2 regions of the Ralstonia flatus genome follow, and region 2 is predicted to be linked to the other one. Evidence: riboswitches for the same ligand, from Rfam matches in the RefSeq annotation. Region 2 holds a riboswitch; the other holds the start of a gene.
The links. A riboswitch is a leader RNA that binds a small molecule or an ion and turns the genes downstream of it on or off. The one in region 2 is predicted to bind glycine.

Region 1 (11,583 bases), on a different contig from region 2:
GCCGAGGGAGCGCAGCATTCCGGCGCTGCGCGCCCCGGACGGCACGTTGCTCTATTTGATCGACGACCGCCAGGCCGATCGCAGCATCTACGAGAGCGATTTTGTCTTGCTGCCGCAGGTGCAGGACGATGCAGCAGGGTGGGCATCGATCGACCACGTTGCCCAGGCGCTGCCGGCGCATCGGCTCGACAGCTTCGTGCTGTTCTACCGCGCCATCTTCGGCATGCAGGCTGAAGCGATGCAAGAGATTGCCGACCCGTACGGCCTTGTGAAGAGCCGCGCCATGGTGAGCCCCGATCGCAACGTGCGGATTCCGCTCAGCGTGTCGGAAAGCGGGCGTACGGCCACCGGCCGGTTCATTGCCGCCTACGCGGGCTCGGGCGTGCATCACATTGCCTTCCGCACCGAGCGGCTGTTCGAGACCATTGAAGCCATCGACCGCAGTGCCGCCCACCTGCAGCACGTGCCCGAGAACTATTACGACGACGTCGCTGCCCGGCTCGGGCTCGACGATGCACTGGTCACGCGCCTGCACGACGACGGCCTGCTCTACGACCGCGACCCGCACGGCGACTTCCTGCACACCTACACCGAACCGTTTCGCGAGCGCTTCTTCTTCGAGCTGGTCCAGCGCAACGGCTACCTGGGCTACGGCGCCGCAAACGCCGCCGTGCGCATGGCGGTGCAGGCGCAACTGAGCCGCGAACACGCCAACGCGGGCGGCTGAACTCGCACCGCCCATCCATCGATTGATCCATCACCCGCCAATGGCCAGTGCAGTCATGGGCGATTTCAACGCACCAAAGACAGCGCGGGCAGCCATCGCACATCCACGCCCGTCATATCGAAAAAAGGAGACAAGGGAGCCATGAACAAGACCATGATTGCCGCACTGGTGCTCGGAGCCACGAGCCTGCCGGCCGCGGCGCAAAGCGCGGGCGATGTCACGCTCTACGGGCTGATCGACACCACGATCCGCTACAGCACGCACGAAAACGCGGCAGGCAACAGCAATCTGCAGATGATGGACGGCGTGCTGACCGGCAGCCGCTGGGGCCTGCGCGGCACTGAAGACCTGGGCGGCGGTACCAAAGCCATGTTCATCCTCGAATCGGGCTTCTTCCCCGACACGGGCGGCAGCCAGCAGGGCGGGCGTCTGTTCGGACGCACCGCGGTGGTGGGCCTGGAGGGCGACTACGGCAAGCTGTACCTGGGCCGCCAATACACGCTGGCGCATGAAGTGCTGTCTTCGTATGAGGCGATGGCGTTCGCCAACAACTCCATCGTCGGCTATCAAGGCGGCAACTACACCGGCCTGCGCTACGACAACACGGTCAAATACATCAAGTCGTTCGGCGGCCTGCAGCTTGCCGGCGCATGGACGTTTGGCGAAGCAGCCGGCAGCTTCAGCAAGAGTTCGGCCGGCGCCGGCTCGATCGTCTACAGCATGGGGTCGGCTGAAGTGGGCGCGGTGTATCAGGTCACGCGCGATGTGTCGTCGGCGTTCTTCGGGGCGGTGCCGGCAGCGCAGGCCAGCAAGCAAACGGTCTGGGGCTTTGGCGGCAAACTGGATACGTCGATTGCCACGTGGTACCTCGGCTATACGAACAGCCGTCTCGACGTGGCCGACTACAAGAACCAGGCCGCCTATGTTGGTGCAAAGGTGCCGATCTCCGGCGCACTGAGCTTCATCGGCACCGTGCAGTACGACTGGATGAAACATCTTGATGCCAGCGGCAAGCGCCTGACCACCGCCGGCATGCTCGACTACGCCTTCAGCAAGCGCACCGACGTCTACGCCGAAGTGGACTACACCCGCCTGCAGGGCGCCTGGGTTGCCCTGAACAGCGCGGCCGCATTCAACAATTCGGGCAACACGTATGGCAACAACTCGCGGTTGGGCGTGATGCTGGGTGTGCGGCACAAGTTCTGATCGCTTGGTTCATTCCCGCAATGAAAAAAAGCCCGCCAATGTTCCGGCGGGCTTTTTTTCATGCTGCGATCAATGCAGCGGGCAATCCCGCGCGATCACGTCGCCCACCATGGCAGCGGTGGCGCCAGACAGCGTCCAGCCGAGGTGCCCGTGGCCCGTGTTGTAGAACACGCGCGCGTGCCGCCCACGGCCAACGCGCGGCATCATGTCCGGCATCATCGGGCGCAAGCCGGCCCATGGCACCACACGCGACGTGCCAATCGCAAAGTTGCGGCGCGTCCATGCCACCAGCGGTTCGATGCGGTCCGCGCGGATGTCGCGGTTGTAGCCGTTGAACTCCGCCGTGCCCGCGACGCGGAAGCGGCCCGCGCCCAGCCGGCTTGTCACGATCTTCGCGCTTTCGTCCAACAGGCTGACCCACGGTGCGCCTTGCACGCTGGCGTCGTCGTCCAGGTGGACCGTGATCGAATAGCCCTTGACCGGATACACGTTGATGCGATCGCCCACCAGCTGTGCGATATGCCGGCTGCCCACGCCCGCGCACACGACCATCGCATCGGCGGCAAGGTCCTGTACGACATTCGCCGCGCTGGTGGAAAGGCGGTCATCGAGCGTGGTTTGCAACAGCAGGCGCACGCCGCTTTCGGTGGTCTCCACATCGCGCACATCCACGCCGTGCATGAACCGCACGCCGCGCTTCTCACACGCCTGCGCCAGGCCGCGCGTGAACTTGTGGATGTCGCCCGTGGCATCGGATGCGGTGAAGTAGCCGCCGTAGTAGTTGCCGCGCAGCGTCGGCTCAATGGCGGCAATCTCCTCCGGGCTCACGGCGTGGCGCTCAAGCCCGCCGGCGACGAGCAGGGCGTTGGCCTTGCCTGCTGCCGCAAAGCTGGCCTTGTCGTGATAGACGTGCAGGATGCCGCGCTTCTGCAGGTCGAAATCGATCTGCTCCCGTTCGGCCATCGCAAACAGATGCTTGCGTGCCTCGATGGCCATGCGCGTGGTTTCGATGGTGTTGCGGCGGTAGTGCGCGATGTTGGCGACGAACTCGCCGATCCACGAGTATTTGTGCCACGAGGGCTTGGGGTTGAGCAGTAGCGGAGCGTCGTTGCGCAGCATCCATTTGATGCCCTTGAGCAGCGTGCCGGTGCTGTTCCAGACTTCAGCGTTGCTGGCGGAAAGCTGCCCGCCGTTGGCGAAGGAGGTTTCCATGGCCGGATACAGGTGGCGGTCGAGCACCGTGACCTGATAGCCGAGTTGCGAGAGCGTGTAAGCGGTAGTGACGCCGGATATGCCGGCGCCGACGATGACGATGTGCGTCATGGCGGTCCCTATGGAGTGATGTCATGACCGGACGATCCGGTCGGCTCACCCCATCTGTCTTGGGACCTGAGAGCTTGGGCATCAGCAGCGCTGGCGCCTTCCCCTTCGGTGGGCGTGCGCGTGCACGCCTCTCTCCAGATTCGCAGTCGACGCCACAGTCCTTTTGCCTGAGAGTTTCCGGGGTGGTTGCTCCATCGGCGCCGAGCGTTGCGCGTATGCGCGTTGGGCCCGGTCTCTCCTGCGGCGTGTTGCAGCTGTCGTTGGTGCGTCAGCCGCGCCTGCGTGCTGCCGGTGTGGGCAGCGCGAGGGAGTGTGTCATGGGTTCTGCCGTTCGGCAAGTCGGGCCGTACCCGAGGCAACCGCAGAAACGGGTGGGGTGTCGTCCTTCAGGTCGACGCCGCTGCGGCCGAGCGCCAACGCGCCGTTGAGCAGGAACACCAGCCGGCTCGCTGCCTGGTCATAGGCCAAGCCTGCCGGCCGCACATTGGAGATGCAATTGCGCTCAGCATCGGAGCGGCCAACACGCGGCGCGTAGGTCAGGTAAATGCCTAGGCTGTCAGGCGAACTCAGCCCCGGCCGCTCGCCGATCAGCATCACCACCTGCCGCGCGCCCAGTAGCGCACCGATCTCATCCCCCAGCGCAACGCGGGACTGCACGGCGATAACCACGGGCCCGATCGACCAGCCGGCCGGCAGACGCTGACGCACGCTGCAAAGCAGCGGCACGGCATGGCTTTGCACCGCCAACGCGGAGAGCCCATCGGCAATCACGAACACCACATCGAACGGCTGCGCTGGCCGCAATGTGCTGAGTCTTGCGCGGCTGGCTTCGTCAAGGCGGCGGCCGAGGTCGGGACGGCGCAGATACTCCGCGCGATCCGCAGCCGCGCTGTGCGCCGTCACCGCTGTGAAGCCCGCTTCCCCAAGTGCGGCCGCCACCGCTGCGCTATCGAGCGGCAGGTGCACGGCATCGCGCGCCTGGGCATGCGCTACGCCGAATGCCAGCACGGCGTCGGTCGTCTGGCTGTTGCCGGCGCGGCCCAGCGCGATACGGGCGTCGGTAAAGGCGCGCAGGTGCGCCCACGGATTGGGTTGAACGAGCGGGTGTTTCGGCATGTTCGGCTTCTCCACCGAGTTCACAGTGCGTGAGCCAATTGCAGCAGCGGTTGCCGCGCCGTGGCGTCTTGCAGGCGGCCGGCAGCATCGACGATGCCCATGCTTTGTAGCCACGCCTCGAACTCCGGTGCAGGCCGCAGGCCGAGCGTGTCGCGCAGATAAAGGGCGTCATGAAACGACGTGCTCTGGTAGTTCAGCATGATGTCGTCAGCGCCCGGCACGCCCATGATGAAATGGATGCCCGCCACGCCAAACAGCGTCAGCAGCGTATCCATGTCGTCCTGATCGGCCTCTGCGTGGTTGGTGTAGCAGACGTCGCAGCCCATCGGCAGGCCCAAGAGCTTGCCGCAGAAGTGGTCTTCCAATCCGGCGCGGATGATCTGCTTGCCGTCGTAGAGGTACTCCGGGCCGATGAAGCCGACGACCGTATTCACCAGCAAGGGCGAGAACGCCCGCGCTACGGCATAGGCCCGCGCTTCCATCGTTTGCTGATCGACGCCGTGGTGCGCGTTGGCCGACAGCGCGCTGCCCTGGCCGGTCTCGAAATACATCACGTTGTTGCCGACCGTGCCGCGCGAGAGGCTTTGCGCTGCGTCATGCGCTTCGCCCAGCAATGCGAGGCTGATGCCGAACCCCGCATTGGCTTGCTCGCTGCCGGCCACCGACTGGAATACCAAGTCGACCGGGGCGCCTTGGTCAATGGCGCGCATGGTGTTCGTCACGTGGGTCAGCACGCACGACTGCGTGGGAATGGCGTAGCGGTTGCGCAGCTCATCCACCAGTTGCAGCAGCGAAACGATGGCGCCGAGATTGTCGCTGGCGGGGTTGATGCCGATGGTCGCGTCGCCGCAGCCGTAGAGCAGGCCATCGATGATCGACGCAGCAATGCCTTTGGGATCATCCGTCGGGTGATTGGGCTGCAGCCGGACAGACAACCGGCCCCGCAAACCGATGGTGTTGCGAAAGCGGGTGACTACGCGGCACTTGCGGGCCACGGCGATCAGATCCTGGTTGCGCATCAGCTTGCTGACCGCGGCGGCCATTTCCGGCGTGATGCCAGCGGCGACGCTCGTCAATGTCGCGCTGTCGGTCTCGTGCAGGAGCAGCCAGTTGCGAAATTCGCCCACGGTGAGCGAGGCGATCGGCTCGAAGGCCTGCGTGTCGTGCCGATCCAGAATCAGGCGCGTGACCTCGTCGTCTTCATACGGCACCAACGCCTCGTTGAGGAAGACCGACAGCGGCACGTCCGCCAACGCCATCCGCGCAGCCATGCGTTCGCCCTCGCTGGCCGCGCCCAGGCCCGCCAGGTAGTCGCCGGAGCGCGCTGGGCTGGCTTTGGCCAGAAGCGTCTTGAGATCGTTGAACACATGACGCTGTGCGCCAATGGTGTGGGCAAAGTGCATGATGGGATACGCGGCAGAGTCCGATGACGGTGACGGTGACGGCGAGGCCTATCCTGCCACTTTAGTGGCCTTCCAAGCCATGGCGGCAATGTTCTAATACGCGTTTCTTAAACATCGATATCCCGCCCAGATGACCGCTTCCGCCACACCGTCCCGTACAAAGCAAGCGGGCTCTGCCATGGAAGTGTTGGCGGTCTTTCTCAAGCTGGGGCTCACAAGCTTCGGCGGCCCCGTCGCGCATATCGGCTACTTCCGCCGCGAGTTCGTGGAGCGCCGTCGTTGGCTCGACGACGCAACATTCACCGACCTGGTCGGGCTCTGCCAGTTTCTGCCGGGGCCGGCCAGCAGCCAAGTTGGGTTTTCCGTCGGCTTGCTCCGGGCCGGATGGCGCGGCGGTTTGGCAGCATGGTGCGGCTTTACGCTGCCGTCCGTCCTGTTGCTGCTGGCCTTTGCGATGCTCGCGCCGAGCCTGGGCGGCCCGGTCGGCGCAGGCCTGATCCACGGTTTGAAGCTCGTTGCCGTTGCGGTGGTGGCGCAGGCCGTGTGGGACATGGCGCGCAAGCTCTGTCCTGACTGGCAACGCGCGGGCATCGCGCTGATCAGCATTGCCGTGCTTGGTGCATTGACGACCGTCTACGCGCAACTGGTCGTGATTGCGCTGGGCGCCGTGCTGGGGCTGTTGCTGTGCCGATCGGCCCGTCCGGCGCCTGCTGGCTTGAAGGCAGCGCAGGGCGGCGCATTCCGCGTGTCTCACATGGCCAGCATCGTCAGCCTGGTGCTCTTCTGCGTGCTGCTGTTCGGGCTTCCGGTTGCCGCGGACCTTTATCCGTGGATGCCCGCGAAGGTGTTCGATGCGTTCTATCGTTCGGGCGCGTTGGTTTTCGGGGGTGGTCATGTCGTGCTTCCGCTGCTGGAGCAGCAGACGGTCGCAACCGGTTGGGTCGCGTCGAACGATTTTCTGGCCGGCTACGGTGCCGCGCAGGCCGTGCCCGGGCCGCTATTCACCTTCGCCGCGTTCCTGGGGTGGACGGTCGGCCCGGGGCTCAATCACTGGGCTGGCGCCGCGCTCGCCACGGTGGGTATTTTTTTGCCCGGCCTGCTGTTGGTCGTCGCGGCATTGCCTTATTGGCAGGCATTGCGCGCGCGTCCTTCCATGGCAGCGCTGCTGGCGGGTGTGAATGCGGCCGTGGTGGGATTGCTGGCGTTTGCCCTTTACACGCCGGTCTGGACGAGCGCCGTGCGGTCATGGCGCGATGTTGCTGTCGCGGTGATCGCGTTCCTGCTGCTGACACGATGGAAAACGCCACCGCTGATCGTGGTGGCGTTGTGTGCGGCGGCGGGTGTTGCCGCTGCCATGCTGGGTTGAGTCGCACGCGCCCCGCGAGCCGCAACCGCACGCGGCGCAGGGCAGGGCGTCACTCCTCCATCAGCCGGACCCTGACCTTCTTGCCCTTCACCGTGCCGGCGTTGAGCTTGCGCAGCGCGTCGCGTGCGATGCCTCGCTCGACCGCGACGTAGGTCGAGAATTCCGTCACGTTGATCTTGCCGATCTGGTCGCCGCGAAAGCCGGCATCGCCGGTCAAGGCGCCGAGCACATCGCCGGGGCGGATCTTCTCCTTGCGCCCGCCCAGAATCTGCAGCGTTTCCATGGGCGGCAGCAGCGGTGCATCGTTGCCGGTATCAAGCGCGTCGAGCTTGTGCCATTCGACCTCGCGGCCCATCGCCTCTTCGATATTGCCGACGCGCCCCATCTCGTCCATGCTGGCGAGGCTCAGCGCCCAGCCGTTCTCATCGGCGCGGCCTGTGCGGCCAATCCGGTGCACATGGACTTCGGGATCGGGCGTCACGTCAACGTTGATCACCGCTTCAAGCTGGGCGATATCGAGCCCGCGCGCGGCAACGTCGGTCGCAACCAGCACCGAGCAACTGCGGTTCGCAAACTGGATCAATACCTGGTCGCGTTCGCGCTGCTCGAGCTCGCCATGCAGCGCAAGCGCGTGAATGCCCTGCGCGCGCAACACGTCGAGCAGGTCGCGGCATTGCTGTTTCGTATTGCAGAACGCGAGCGTGCTGACCGGCCGATAGTGCTTGAGCAGCAGCCCGACCGCATGCAGCCGCTGGCTGTCGGTCACCTCGTAAAAGCGCTGGCGAATCTTGCTGTCGTCGTGGCGCTCTTCAAGCTTCACTTCTTTCGGGTTGCGCAGAATCCGCTGGCTCAGCTTCGCAATGCCTTCCGGATACGTTGCCGAGAACAGCAGCGTTTGCCGGTCGGGCGGGCATTGGCGCACGACCGTCGCAATGTCATCGAAGAAACCCATGTCGAGCATGCGGTCGGCTTCGTCCAGCACGAGCGTTTTCAGTGCACCGAGCGCGAGATTGCCACGCTCCAGATGGTCCATGATGCGACCCGGCGTGCCGACGATGACGTGCGCGCCGTGCTCCAGGCTTGCCGCCTGCGGGCGCATCGGTGTGCCGCCGCACAGCGTCAGCACCTTCACGTTTTCTTCGGCACGCGCCAGGCGGCGGATCTCCTGCGCGACCTGGTCGGCCAGCTCGCGCGTAGGGCACAGCACCATCGCCTGCACGTCGAAGCTGCGCGCGTCGAGCCGTGCAAGCAGGGCCAGCGCAAACGCTGCGGTTTTGCCGCTGCCGGTTTTTGCCTGTGCGATCAGGTCGTGGCCCGCAAGAGCGATCGGCAGGCTTGCGGCCTGGATCGGCGTCATGTCGGTGTAGCCAAGCTGCGCAAGGTTGGCGAGCACGGCAGGGGGAAGCGCCAGGGTGCTGAAAGGCGCGGCGGTCGGTTCGATGGTCATGTCGTTGCGTTGGATCACTTGAGCGGCTTGCCTTCGATTTGCTTGTAGATGACCCGCCCGTCTTTGGTCTCGACGCGTTTGAGATAGTTGCGTGCGCCGCATAGCGCACAGCGGAACAGCGGCCCCTGGCCCTCGTCTTTGATGACGACGTCGGAAAGCTGCCACTGCGTGCCGCAGCTCTGGTTGATGCAAGTGAACACGGTTTTCTCTAAATGGATGTTGCGTTGCGCCTCGGTGGCGAGGCGGATGGATCGGGTCGCAAGTGCGCCGATGCCAATCTGAATGCAGGAAGTGAATGAGACGCTGGCGCCGGTTGTACCACGGAAACGCCCCGCCTTGGGACAAGTAGCGGTTCCCTCCCATCTCACCGGGATGTGGCAGGTCGATTTCTACTGCGCTGGCTTACGGACCCCGCCCTGCGGGGCGGAGGCTGCGGCATAGAAGTTGTCGAGGCCTTCGATCTCGGCAGCGGTCAGGCGACGGGCAAACGCACGCATGACGCCGTCGTCGTCGTTGGCGCGCGTGCCGGAGCGAAACGCATTGAGCTGCGCAGCGACCATGACTTTGGGTTGCCCCGTCAGCGGCGGCAAGAGGGGGCCGCCGCCGCGTCCGGAGGCGCCGTGGCAGTCTGCGCAGGCGGGCAGGGCACGCGCGTTGTCCCCCGACCAATGCAAGCTCGCGGCGGCGCCATCCGTGGGCAACGCTGCGGTGGCCGGCCGTGCTTGCGTCGCGTAGTACCGCGCGACTGCCGTGATATCGCTGTCCGACAACTCGCGCGCGACCGGTTGCATGACGGACGATTGCCGCGCACCACTGCGGTAGTCGAGCAACTGCTTGACGATGTACTCGGCCGGCAATCCCTCCAGCGAAGGAAACGGTTGCGGCGCCACCGACTTCGCCCCATGGCAGGTCGCGCATGCGGGCGGCACGGCGCCACTACCCTGTGTGACAAGGACGCGCCCACGCGCGGTGTCCTCTTGCGGCGCCTTTGCCAGCAGGGCGGACCACGCTGTCGGCTTGGGGATGAAATCGGTGGCGCGCCTGACCGCCGTGCCGGTTTCCGCCACGTTGCCTGGCGGTTTCGTACGGTCTTCCGCGTGACTTGGTCTGCGGAATGACGGGATGCCCCGATCCGACAACACGTCATAGAAGACCGCGCCGATCGGCAGCGCAATGCCGAGCAACGGCAGCACCCATAAAACGACCGGCAGGCGGCGCGGGGGCGGGTGGTCTTCGGTCATACCAGCCCCTTCCCCGGGGATTTCAGATAGCGCGCGTTGATGGCGTCGGCGATCCAGTACGCGGTGGCACCGACGGTACCGGTGGGGTTGTAATTCGAGTTTTGCGGGAAGAGGCTGGCCCCGGTCACGAACACGTTCGGCACATCCCAACATTGCCCGAAGCGGTTGACGACACTGGTCGCCGGATCGTCGCCGATCGCGGCGCCTCCGGTGAGGTGCGTCGACTGATAGCTTGTCGCCGTGTATGGCCGCTTGCGTGGGCCAGGCTCGGTTGCCACCACACCCTGCATGGCCTTGCCGATTGCGTTCCCACGGTCGGTGAGGAAGGCCGACATGCGGATGTCGTTGTCGGGAAAGTCGTAGGTGATGCGCAGCAGCGGCAGGCCGTAGACGTCGCGGTACGTCGGGTCCAGGTCGAGATAGCCGCCGCGCGTCGGCATGGCCGAGCCCGTGATCGTGATCGACGCGGAATGGTTGTAGTAGCGCTTCACGGCGCGCTTCCAGGCACTGCCCCACTGCGGGGTGCCGTGCGGGGTCGGGTGGTATCCGATGGGCGCGCCGCTCACCACCTGGATCTGGATGTAGCCGCCGCCCACGAAGCCATGCGGCCCGTGGTCGAAGTTGTCGGCGCTGAAGTCGTCGATCGTTACCGCCGCGGCACCGGCGCCCATGAAGGGGTTGAGCCACGTCTTTTCGTCGAAGAACAGGTTCACGCCGGACGTTGTCTGGTGCGTGTAATTGCGGCCCACCACGCCTTGACCCGTGGCAGCGTCGTAAGGCTTGCCGATGCCGGACAGGAGCAGCAGCCGCACGTTCTGAACGCTGAACGCGCACAGCACCACCATCTCTGCGGGCTGGAAGAACTGCTGGCCGCTCGCGTCGACATAGGTCACGCCGCGCGCATGCTTGCGCGCTTCGTCCAGCTCGACCTTCAGGACGTGGGCGTTCGTGCGCAACTCAAACGTGTTGAGCTTGAGCGCGGCCGGCAGGACACAGATTTGCGGGGACGCCTTCGCAAAATGCTCGCAGCCGAAGTTGGAGCAAAAGCCGCAATACACGCATGCATTCATCGGCAGCCCCTCGGTGTTCACGTACGGGCGCGTGCACAGCGCGGAGGGCTGGATGTAAGGGTGGTATCCCATTGATGCCGCAGCCGTGCCGAACAATGCCGATGCAAACGGCACCTTCATCGGCGGATTCGGATACGGCCGCGAGCGCCACGGCTCGAAGGGGTTGCCGCCCGGCTGCAACTGCCCCTTCAGGTTGCCGGCAAAGCCCGACGCGCCGATCAGGTAGTCGAAGCGGTCGTAGTACGGTTCCAGCTCGTCGTAGGTGAGGGGCCAGTCCTGGGCGGTGAGGTTGGCGTCGAAGATGCGGTCGCCATAGCGCTGGCGATAGTGGCTGCGCAGCTTGAGATCGGTTGGGTCGAATCGGTAATAGGCGCCGGACCAGTGGTTGCCGGCGCCGCCCAAATGCGTGGCCGGATAGGCGAACTGCCAGCGGCGCATCGGCAAGGCCACCTGGTCACTGCGGTTGCGGAAGGTAAAGGTCTCGGTCGAGGTGTCCTGGTGCAGCGCATGCCGGCGCGTGTATTTCAGTTCGTCGTGGATTGCCGGCGCCTGAAAATCGGGCGACGGCCAGCGGGGCTGCCCACGCTCCATCACCACCACACGCGAGCCATGGGCCGCCAACTCCTTGCCGATGATGGCGCCGGTCCAGCCGCCGCCAATGATGACGGCATCCACGGGGGGCAA
Region 2 (11,583 bases):
CGACAGGCGCACCGCATCCGGGTCCTCTTCCTTGCCTTCGAGCATGCTGATCAGCGCGATGGTCTGCGTGAGTTCCAGCAGGTTTTTACCGGCGTCCAGCAGGCCATCGGCGTTGTCGAAACCGGTGGCCTCTTTGTCGTCACCTTCGTCGTCATCCTTCTCCGGCTTGGTGCCCTTGCGCTTGAGCCAGTCGAGAAACTCCAGCACGTTGGTCCACTTGTTCTGCGCCTGGCGCTCGTCGTAGGTGTCGTACAGGTAGGCCTCGTAGTGGATGCCTTCCATCATCTCGTCGAGCAGCGTGGCGGCGGGCTCCTTGGCGGCGCGGTCCGAGAGCCGCACGATGAATTCGCAGAACACCCGCAGCGGCTCCAGCTGCCGCGGCGCGAGTTGCGCTTCGATGCCGCCCATCATTGCCGCCTCGAACAGCGACACCTTGGCCTGCCCCGCGAATGCGCCCAGCACTTCCAGCGTCGCGTTGCCCACGCCGCGCTTGGGCGTGGTAATGGCGCGGATGAACGCGGGGTCGTCATCCGCATTGGCAATCAGCCGCAGATAGGCACACAGATCCTTGATCTCGGCCTTGTCGAAAAAGCTCTGCCCGCCCGAGAGCACATACGGAATGCGCTCGCGCCGCAGGATCTGCTCGAACAGGCGCGCCTGGAAGTTGCCGCGATACAGGATCGCGTAATCGCGAAATTGCGCACGACGCTCGAACTTGTGCGCGGACAGCTTGAAGACGACGCTCTCGGCTTCGTGCTCCTCGTCATTGGCGCTGGTCACGTTGATGGGGTCGCCCATGCCGTGCTCGCTCCACAGCGTCTTCTCGAACAGCTTCGGGTTCTGCGCGATGACCGCGTTGGCGGCGTTCAGGATGCGCACCGTGGAGCGGTAGTTCTGCTCCAGCTTGATCACCTTCAGGTTCGGAAAATCGGTCTGCAGCAGCTTGAGGTTGTCGAGCGTGGCGCCGCGCCAGCCGTAGATGGCCTGGTCGTCGTCGCCCACGGCCGTGAAGGCCGGCGCACGCAGGTGCGAGCCGCCCGCCAGCAGCTTCAGCAGCTGATACTGGCAGGCGTTGGTGTCCTGGTATTCATCGACGAGGAAGTAGCGCAGGCGGTTCTGCCACTTCAGGCGCACGTCTTCATTGCGCGCGAACAGCTCGGCGGGAATCCGGATCAGGTCGTCAAAATCCACCGCCTGATACGCATGCAGCGTCGCCACGTAGTTGCGGTAGACGAGCGCGGCCTGATGGTCGTCGACGTTGTTGTTGGCGAGCGCCTCGGCAATCGCGGTGTCCGGATCGACGAGACCGTTCTTCCACAGCGAGATCGTGCTCTGCACGCGGCGGATCAACTGCTTGTCGGTGGTGGCCAGCTGCTCCTGGATCATCCCGAAGCAATCGTCGGAATCCATGATCGAGAAACGTGGCTTGAGGCCGACATGCTCGGCTTCCGCCCGCAGGATCTGCACGCCCAGCGAGTGAAACGTACAGACCGTCAACTGCTTGATGGGAATGCGCTTGCCGTCTTCGCGCGTCTTGCCGTCCATCAGCTTGGCCACGCGCTCCTGCATTTCCTTGGCCGCCTTGTTGGTAAACGTAACCGCGGCGATGTGCTTGGGCTCGAAGCCCTTGTCGAGGATCAGGTGCGCGATCTTCTGCGTGATCACGCGCGTCTTGCCCGAGCCCGCACCGGCCAGCACCAGGCACGGGCCGTCGAGGTAATGCACACCTTCGGATTGGGCAGCATTGAGCCCGTGGGCGAGACCGGAAGACATGGGAACAGGCGGAAGAAAAAGCAGGCGGGAACGACAGCGGAGGGCGATGGTAGCACGGCGCCTTTGCATCGATTGAGCCGACGAAAGGCCTGTTGCCGGGCCGCCTGCGGAGGTGCCCAATACCGCACCGCACGCGTTTGCGCCCCTCGCTTTTCGCAGGGGCGTTACACCGCTTACGCACCGTTACACGAACGGCGTAAGCGACCCCGCGCGGCACGCCGTTATGGGCAGGACAGCGGCTGAATCGGTCGGCCGCCCACCGGAGAACGCACCATGAACCGCATCGTCAAAGCCCTGGCCATCAGCGCCGTCGCCCTGTCTGCCACCACCGGCGCCTTCGCCCAGACGCAATGGCAAAAGGACCACCCGCGCCGCGCCGAGGTCAATCACCGCCTCGCCAACCAGAACAAGCGCATCCACAACGAAGTGAAGGAAGGCGAAATCACCAAGAGCCAGGCGCGCCAGCTGCACAAGGAAGACCGCCAGATTCGCCAGGAAGAGCGCGACATGGCCGCCCAAAACGGTGGGCACATCACCAAACAGGAACAGCGCACGCTGAACCAGCAGGAAAACCAGGTCAGCCGCCAAATCGGCAAGTAAGTCAAAGCAAGACCAGCCACACCCGCACTCCGGCCACACCACAAGGCGCTCCCGCCAGCGCCCGACGGTGTGGCCGTTGTCTTTGGTCTTTGGCCTTTGACGTTCCTGCCCTAGATGGCGCCTTCAATTTTCGTAAGCGGGCGGAAAAAAAAGACGGGGAACTGTCTGAGCGCAGCGAGTTTTCCCCGTCTCCACCCGGTTACGGAAATTGAAGGAGTCTTTCGCCATCTCGGGCGCGCATTTCTTTGCTTACCTTCTTTGGGCAAGACCAAAGAAAGTGAGTCAGCCCCGGCAGGGGATAAAACAAGGGATGGACCACAAGCACAAAAAATCCAGCCCTCCCCCCTCAACCCGAAACCGCCAAGTCCACCCCAATTGACAATCCCATCCCCCTTCCGTAAATTCCGCCCATCCATCCGGGAGAGCGTGCCCGCCGTACACGGCAAGGCGCCGCCGAAGGGGTAGCACCCGAAAACTCTCAGGCATCCAGGACCGGGCGGATCGGCGGACATGCGTCCGACCGCACTCTGGAGAGCTGGCGCCGCACGACCACTGCGGGCGCCCACCGAAGGGGCTCACGAACGGCGCGCACCGCTATGCGCACCGCTTCGCAATCTCTCAGGTACCAAGGACAGAGGGGCCATCTGCGCAGCTTGTTGATCTTCATGGCGTCACCATGAGGCATCAGGCTGCGCGGATGGCCTTTTTGCTTTTCTGGTTCCCGATCCATGCGCCGCGCCCAGGCCACGGCGGCGCACTCAGCCGAGAGATTCCATGACGCTCCAACACACGCCGCTCAATGCCATCCACCGCTCGCTGGGCGCCCGCATGGTCGACTTTGGCGGCTGGGACATGCCCGTCAACTACGGCTCCCAAATCGAAGAGCACCACGCCGTGCGCCAGGACGCAGGCGTCTTCGACGTCTCGCATATGTGCGTGGTCGACCTCACCGGCGCGCGCGTGCGCGATTTCCTGCGTGGGCTGCTCGCCAACAACGTCGACAAGCTGCAAACCCCGGGCAAGGCGCTCTACAGCTGCATGCTCAACCCGAAGGGCGGCGTGATCGACGATCTGATCGTCTACTTCTTCCGCGAAGACTGGTTCCGCCTGGTGGTCAACGCCGGCACCGCCCCGACGGACCTGGAGTGGATCGTCGCGCAGAACGCCGCCGCCGGCACCGACGTGACCATCACGCCGCGCCGCTCCGACAACAACGCAGGCGCCGAGCCGCTGGGCATCCTGGCCGTGCAGGGCCCGAACGCGCGTGCCAAGACCTACGCCGCGCTGCCCGGCACGCAGGCCGTGGGCGACGCGCTCAAGCCGTTCAACGCCGGCTTCGTCACCGTGGAAAACGTGGGCGAGATCATGGTGGCCCGCACCGGCTACACCGGTGAAGACGGTTTCGAACTGGTGGTGCCGGCCGCGCAGATTGCGGGCGTCTGGGAGCGCCTGCTGCAGGCCGGCGTGCGTCCGGCAGGCCTCGGCGCGCGCGACACGCTGCGCCTGGAAGCCGGCATGAACCTCTACGGCCAGGACATGGACGAGCACGTTTCGCCGCTCGACGCCGGCCTCGCCTGGACGGTCGATCTGCAAAGCGAACGCGACTTCACCGGCAAGGCTGCGCTGCAAGCCGGCGGCCAGCGCGAACAGTTCGTCGGCCTGATCCTGCGCGACAAGGGCGGCGTGCTGCGCGCCCACCAGAAGGTCATCACCCCCGCCGGTGACGGCGAGATCACCAGCGGCACGTTCAGCCCGAGCCTGTCGCTGTCCATCGCACTGGCGCGCCTGCCCAAGGACGTGGCCATCGGCACCGACGTACAGGTCGAAATTCGCGACCGCAAGTTGACCGCGACTGTGGTTAAACTGCCGTTCGTGCGCAATGGCAAGGCGCTGGTCAGCTGAACACCGAATCTGCATTCCCAAATACCCATCTTCCGGAGAAACCTTTCATGAGCAACGTCCCCGCCGATCTGAAATACACCGAACACGACGAGTGGATCCGCGTTGAAGCCGACGGCACGCTGACCATCGGCATTACCGACTTCGCGCAGGAACAGCTCGGCGACATCGTCTTCCTGGAGCTGCCGGAAGCCGGCCGCGCCGTCGCCAAGGACGAAGCGATTGCCGTGGTGGAATCGGTCAAGGCCGCTTCCGACATCTTCGCCCCGGTGGCCGGCGAGATCGTCGCCAACAACGCAGATGCCGCCGGCGCGCCGGAATCCGTGAACGCAGGCGCCTACGAGGCGTGGCTGTTCAAGATCAAGCCGACCAACGCCGACGACGTGAACGCCCTGATGTCGGCTGCTGATTACGAAGCCAAGATCGGCTAAGCCGGTCCTCCGGCCGGTGCGTGCGCCCTGACCTGCGCCGCGCATCGGCCATTGCTTGCATCGCCTGAATTTCGAGCCCTTGCCATGAACGCTCCGCACCCCGCTTCCTCGGCGCTTGCCGCCGAACGCCCGACGTTGGCTGACCTGGAGGCGCGCGACGCCTTCGCGCACCGCCACATCGGCCCGTCTGCCGACGAGCAGACCGCCATGCTCGGCACGCTGGGCTACACCAGCCGCGCCGCGCTGATCGACGCCGTGATCCCGCCGGCCATCCGCCGCCAGGACGGCATGCCGCTGGGCGAATTCACGCAGCCGCTGACCGAAGAAGCGGCGCTCGCCAAGCTGCGCGGCATCGCCGGGCAGAACCGCGTGGTCAAGAGCCTGATCGGCCAGGGCTACTACGGCACGCACACGCCGGGCGTCATCCTGCGCAACATCCTCGAAAACCCCGCCTGGTACACGGCCTACACGCCGTATCAGCCGGAAATTTCGCAGGGTCGCCTGGAAGCGATGCTGAATTTCCAGCAGATGGTGATCGACCTCACGGCGATGGACATCGCCAATGCGTCGATGCTGGACGAAGCGACCGCCGCGGCTGAAGCCATGACGCTGCTGCAGCGCATTGGCAAGTCGAAGTCGACCGTGTTCTTCGTGGCCGACGACGTGCTGCCGCAAACGCTGGAAGTCGTGCGCACGCGCGCCGAGCCGATCGGCGTGCAGGTGGTGACCGGCCCTGCCGCCGACGCTGCCAAGCACGACGCGTTCGGTGTGCTGCTGCAATACCCGGGCGCCAACGGTGCGCTGCTGGGCGATCTGGCGACGTACCAGGCGCTGACCGATGCCGTGCACGCCGCCGGCGGTCTGGTCGTGGCCGCCGCCGACCTGCTGGCGCTCACGCTGCTGGCCGCGCCGGGCGAATGGGGCGCCGACGTCGTGATCGGCAACACGCAGCGCTTTGGTGTGCCGTTCGGTTTCGGCGGCCCGCACGCCGGCTACATGGCCGTGCGCGATGCGTTCAAGCGCTCGATGCCCGGCCGACTGGTCGGCGTGACGATCGATGCGCAAGGCAACCCGGCCTACCGCCTCGCACTGCAAACGCGCGAGCAGCACATCCGCCGCGAGAAGGCCACCTCGAACATCTGTACCGCGCAGGTGCTGCTGGGCGTGATGGCGTCGATGTACGCCGTCTATCACGGCCCGCAAGGCCTGAAGCGCATCGCCCAGCGGGTGCACCGCCTGACCGCCACGCTGGCCGCCGGCCTGCGCGCGATCGGCTACACGCTCGAAGCCGACGCGTTCTTCGACACGCTGACCGTCGCCACCGGCCCGCGCACCGCCAACCTGCACATCGCTGCGCAGGCGCACGGCATCAACCTGCGCCAGATCGACGACGCGCGACTGGGCATCTCGCTGGACGAGACCGTCACGCGCGCCGATGTCGTTACGCTGTGGGACATCTTCGCGCATGCCGCGCACGCCGCCGCACCGGACTTCGACCAGACCGAAGCGGGCGTCGCCGATGCGTATCCGGCCTCGCTCATCCGCCAGAGCGCGTACCTGACGCAGCCGGTGTTCAACGCGCACCACTCCGAGCACGAAATGCTGCGCTACCTGCGCAGTCTCGCCGACAAGGATCTCGCGCTCGACCGCACGATGATCCCGCTGGGCTCGTGCACGATGAAGCTCAACGCCACCGCAGAAATGCTGCCGGTGACGTGGCCCGAGTTTTCGAACATCCATCCGTTCGCACCGGCCGACCAGACCGTCGGCTACCGCGAGATGATCGACCAGCTCGAGCAGATGCTCTGCGCCGCCACCGGCTACGCCGCCGTGAGCCTGCAGCCGAATGCCGGCTCGCAGGGCGAATACGCCGGTCTGCTGATCATCCACGCCTACCACGCCAGCCGTGGCGAAGCGCACCGCAACGTGTGCCTGATCCCGTCGTCGGCGCACGGTACGAACCCCGCATCGGCGCAGATGGCCGGCATGCAGGTGGTCGTCGTGGCGTGCGATGAGCGCGGCAACGTCGATCTGGCCGATCTGGAAAAGAAGGCCGCCGAGCACAGCAAGAACCTCGCGGCGATCATGATCACCTACCCGTCCACGCACGGCGTGTTCGAGGAAGGCGTGAAGCGCGTCTGCGAAATCGTGCACAGCCACGGCGGCCAGGTCTACGTGGACGGCGCCAACATGAACGCCATGGTCGGCACCGCCGCGCCGGGCCACTTCGGCGGCGACGTCTCGCACCTGAACCTGCACAAGACGTTCTGCATTCCGCACGGCGGCGGCGGCCCGGGCGTCGGTCCGGTGGCCGTGGGTGCGCACCTCGCGCCGTTCCTCCCGGGGCGCGCGGCGTCGGGTGAAGATGCCAGCCAGAACATCGGCAATGTGTCGGCGTCGGCGTTCGGCTCGGCGTCGATCCTGCCGATCTCGTGGATGTACATCGCGATGATGGGCGCCGCGGGCCTGACCGCCGCCACCGAGACGGCAATCCTGTCGGCCAACTACGTGGCCAAGCGTCTCGCGCCGTACTACCCGGTGCTGTACACGGGCGCGCACGGCCTGGTGGCGCACGAGTGCATTCTCGACATCCGTCCGCTGCAGAAGGAATCGGGCATCAGCAACGAAGACATCGCCAAGCGCCTGATGGACTTCGGCTTCCACGCACCGACGATGAGCTTCCCGGTGCCGGGCACGCTGATGATCGAGCCGACCGAAAGCGAGCCGAAGGTGGAACTCGACCGCTTCATCGACGCGATGATCGCCATCCGCGGCGAAGTCGACAAGGTGATCTCGGGCGAATTCGACCGCGAAGACAACCCGCTCAAGCATGCGCCGCACACCGCAGCCGTCGTGATGGCCGATGACTGGTCGCACAAGTACACGCGTGAGCAGGCCGCCTACCCGGTGGCATCGCTGCGCGCACGCAAGTACTGGCCGCCGGTTGGCCGCGCCGACAACGTCTACGGTGACCGCAACCTGTTCTGCGCCTGCGTGCCGATGAGCGAGTACGCGCAAGACTGACCCCGGTCGAAGTGAGATGAACGCGGCGGCGGGGCGGCATGCTCCGCCGCCGTGTCACATGTAACGTGGCGCAATCCCTGTAACCTGCTCTCACAACCGCTGCTTTTAGCGTGCCTCGGCCCTTATGGTGACGACAGTTCACCCGATCGACGAGACACCGCCATGCCGATGCTTCAACCTGCCCCGCTCTTCCGTCTGCTTGCGTGTGCTGCCGCTATCGCGGTATGCGGCGCGTGCTCGCCGATACAAGCGGGCGCTGCGGCATCGGCGTATGCCGGCACGCACCATACGGCCGGCCCGGCGCGCGATTGGTGCAGCGTGTCGCCAGCGCTGTCCGGCGAACCTGCGGCTGTCAAGCTGATCGGCCGTGCCACCCAGCACCTCGTGCAGACACCGCACCCGCTGCCGCGTCTGCATACCGAAGGCACGCTGCCGCACCAGGGCATCTACGACGAATCGGTTGCGGCCGCGCGGGACTTCCCGGTCATGCGCGACGCTGCAATGGCCTGGCGACTCACCGGCGACAAGCGCTTCGCCGAACAGGTCGACACCTTCCTGCATGCCTGGGTTGGCACGTATGTCCCCAGCTACAACCCGATCGACGAGACGAAGTTCGATGCGCTGATTCAGGCCTACACGCTTGCGCGCGAAGGCCTCACGCCAAGCACGCGTGAAGAGACGCAACGCTTCCTGCGTACGCTGGCCGAAGGCTATATTGCGCGCACAGAGGCTGCGCGCCAGCCGCTGTCCCACACGTGGGTGAACAACTGGCAAAGCCATCGCATCAAGCTGATGGCAATGTCGGCCGCCGCGCTGGACGATCAGGCGCTGGTCGCGCAGGTGCATCGCCTGTTCCTGCAACAGCTCGCCAATAACGTGCGTCCGGACGGGTCGGTGGAAGACTTTGAGGACCGCGACGCACTTCACTACGTCGTCTACGACCTCGAGCCGCTCACGATGGCCGCGATTGCCGTGCAGCCTTTCGGCCAGCAGTGGCTACATGAGCGCGCAGCCAACGGCGCCTCGCTCGCTGCCGCCATCGATTGGCTCGTGCCGTATGCCGACGGCAGCCGCACGCACGAGGAATATGTCCACTCGCACGTTGCCTTCGACAAGAAGCGAGCCGATGCGGGCCTGCCCGGCTTCTCCGGCATGTGGGAGCCAAAAAGCGCCGGCACCCTGTATTGGCAGGCGGCGCGGCTGGATCCGAAATACCGCACGCTGGCCGAACGGCTCGCCGCCACCGCGCCCGACTGGCTGGCGCTGTGCGCAGCCCGTTGACCGCCGAAGCGTTGTACTGACAGCGCCGCACACAACAACCTGGCGCACGTGGCCACAAGCCGCTTGCCCCCTTTAACGCCCCCGGAGCCTAACCCCATGGCTGTTTCTGTTTTCGACCTCTTCAAGATCGGCATCGGCCCGTCCAGCTCACACACCGTCGGGCCGATGCGCGCCGCGCTGATGTTCGCCTCGGGCCTCGAAGCCGACGGCCTGATGCCGCAAGTCGCCAGCGTGCGCGTCGAGCTGTATGGCTCGCTCGGCGCCACCGGCAAGGGCCACGGCACCGATCGCGGCGTCATCCTCGGCCTGATGGGCGAGGCGCCGGACACCATCGACCCCGACACCATCGAAGACAAGCTGGCGGCGCTGCGCGCCTCGCAGTCGCTGTCGCTGCTGGGCCGTCACGCGGTGCGCTTTACCGAGAAGGAGCACATCGCGTTCTATCGCCGCGAGGCGATGGCCGAGCACCCGAACGGCATGAAGTTCCACGCCTTCGATGCAGCCGGCGAGCGGCTGCGCGAGGCGCGCTACCTGTCGGTGGGCGGCGGCTTTGTCGTCACGGCCGGTGCGCCGAATACACAAGTGCTGGCCGCGCACGACCAGTTGCCGCATCCGTTCCGCAGCGGCAAGGAGCTGCTGGCGATGTGCGAATCGACGGGCAAGTCCATCGCCCGCCTGATGCTCGACAACGAATTGACATGGCGCACCGAAGCCGAAGTGCGCGCCGGCTTGCTCAACATCTGGCACGTGATGCAGGCGTGCGTGGCGCGCGGCTGCCGCACCGAGGGCGAACTGCCGGGCCCGTTCCACGTACGCCGTCGCGCGGCGGAGCTGTATTCACGCCTCACGGTGCAGGCCGAGCGCACGCTGTCCGACCCGCTGTCGGTGATCGACTGGGTGAACCTGTATGCGATTGCCGTGAACGAAGAAAACGCCGCGGGCGGGCGCGTCGTCACGGCGCCGACCAATGGCGCAGCCGGCATCATCCCGGCCGTGATGCATTACTACGACCGCTTCGTGCCCGGCGCGAACGACAACGGCATCGTGGATTTCCTGCTCACCGCCGGCGCGATCGGCATGCTTTACAAGATGAACGCATCGATCTCGGGCGCGGAAGTTGGCTGCCAGGGGGAAGTCGGCGTGGCGTGTTCGATGGCTGCCGGAGCGCTGGCGGCGGTGCTGGGCGGCACGCCTGCGCAGGTCGAAAACGCAGCGGAGATCGGCATGGAGCACAACCTGGGGCTGACGTGCGACCCGGTTGGCGGGCTGGTGCAGATTCCGTGTATTGAGCGCAATGCGATGGCGTCGGTGAAGGCGGTGAATGCGGCGCGCATGGCGTTGCGGGGGGATGGCACGCATTATGTTTCGCTCGACTCCGTCATCAAGACGATGCGCGAGACGGGCGCGGATATGAAGACGAAGTACAAGGAGACGGCGCGGGGTGGGTTGGCGGTGAATATTGTGGAGTGTTGATATTTGGTCTGTGGTTTTTGCGTTGGTGGTCCATCTCCCTTTCGTTCGCTGCCGGGGCTGAAACAAGGGATGGACCACAAACAACAAATCTAGAGCACACATCAAAAAAAAACGCACAAGCCCTCGCCCCCGTCCACTTCTATAATCCGCGCCACAAGAACCCTCTTTGGAGACCCGCAGGATGCAATCCCTCCATCCTCCCAAGCACATTCCGGCAGCGACCCTGCCAGAGCTGACGCTACGCGGCATGATCCTTGGCGCGATCATCACCGTGATCTTTACCGCTTCAAACGTGTACCTCGGCCTGAAGGTCGGCCTGACGTTTTCTTCGGCGATTCCGGCAGCGGTCATTTCGATGGCCGTGCTGCGCATGCTCGGCGGCACGAACATCCTCGAAAACAACATGGTGCAGACGCAGGCGTCTGCGGCCGGGACGCTGTCTTCCATCATCTTCATCCTGCCCGGCCTGGTGATGATCGGGCACTGGCAGGGCTTCCCGTTCTGGCAAACGTTTGGAGTGTGCATGGCGGGCGGCATGCTGGGCGTGGTGTTCACGATCCCGCTGCGTCATGCGATGGTCGTGCAGAGCGACCTGCCTTATCCCGAAGGCGTGGCGGCGGCAGAAATCCTGCGCGTGGGCAGCGGCCAGTCGGCGGACGGTGAAAACGCCGTCGATGACGACGCGGTGCCCGCCGCCACCGGCATGCGCGATCTGGCAGCGGGCGGCATCGTCGCGGCCATCGTGGCGTTTGCTACCAGCGGCCTGCGCTTGCTGGGCGAAGGCGCGAGCTGGTGGTTCGCCGCCGGTGCCGCAGTGGTGCGCTTGCCGCTGGGCTTTTCGACGGCGCTGCTGGGCGCGGGCTATCTGATCGGCCTGGTGGCCGGGCTGGCCATGCTGGTGGGCCTGGTGATCGCCTGGGGCATCGCCGTGCCGTATCTGACCTCGATCACGCCGATGCCGGCCGGCAAGGCGCTCTCTGCGTTCGGCACGGATGTGTGGCGCACGCAGGTGCGCTTTATCGGCGCCGGCGTGATTGCGGTGGCGGCCGTGTGGACGCTGGGCACGCTGATTGGCCCGGTGGTGCAAGGCGCGAAGCGCTCG

Region 1: another riboswitch for glycine. It lies ahead of R2676_RS17270 (D-amino acid dehydrogenase); the one in region 2 lies ahead of gcvT (glycine cleavage system aminomethyltransferase GcvT).

What each region holds. Positions count from the first base shown of each region.
Region 1 covers NZ_CAUDLI010000007.1:165,473-177,055, reverse strand. Annotated here, with positions in the region: gene R2676_RS17280 (bifunctional sugar phosphate isomerase/epimerase/4-hydroxyphenylpyruvate dioxygenase family protein) at 1-727, shown strand, start outside; gene R2676_RS17275 (porin) at 869-1,933, shown strand; gene R2676_RS17270 (D-amino acid dehydrogenase) at 2,003-3,256, opposite strand; glycine riboswitch at 3,402-3,507, opposite strand; gene eutC (ethanolamine ammonia-lyase subunit EutC) at 3,572-4,372, opposite strand; gene R2676_RS17260 (ethanolamine ammonia-lyase subunit EutB) at 4,393-5,775, opposite strand; gene chrA (chromate efflux transporter) at 5,906-7,141, shown strand; gene dbpA (ATP-dependent RNA helicase DbpA) at 7,191-8,588, opposite strand; gene R2676_RS17245 (hypothetical protein) at 8,603-8,788, opposite strand; gene R2676_RS17240 (c-type cytochrome) at 8,978-9,829, opposite strand; gene R2676_RS17235 (GMC family oxidoreductase) at 9,826-11,583, opposite strand, start outside.
Region 2 covers NZ_CAUDLI010000006.1:571-12,153, forward strand. Annotated here, with positions in the region: gene R2676_RS14700 (UvrD-helicase domain-containing protein) at 1-1,773, opposite strand, end outside; gene R2676_RS14705 (hypothetical protein) at 2,047-2,373, shown strand; glycine riboswitch at 2,781-2,878, shown strand; glycine riboswitch at 2,891-3,018, shown strand; gene gcvT (glycine cleavage system aminomethyltransferase GcvT) at 3,148-4,275, shown strand; gene gcvH (glycine cleavage system protein GcvH) at 4,323-4,703, shown strand; gene gcvP (aminomethyl-transferring glycine dehydrogenase) at 4,788-7,727, shown strand; gene R2676_RS14725 (alginate lyase family protein) at 7,890-9,008, shown strand; gene R2676_RS14730 (L-serine ammonia-lyase) at 9,105-10,481, shown strand; gene R2676_RS14735 (OPT family oligopeptide transporter) at 10,663-11,583, shown strand, end outside.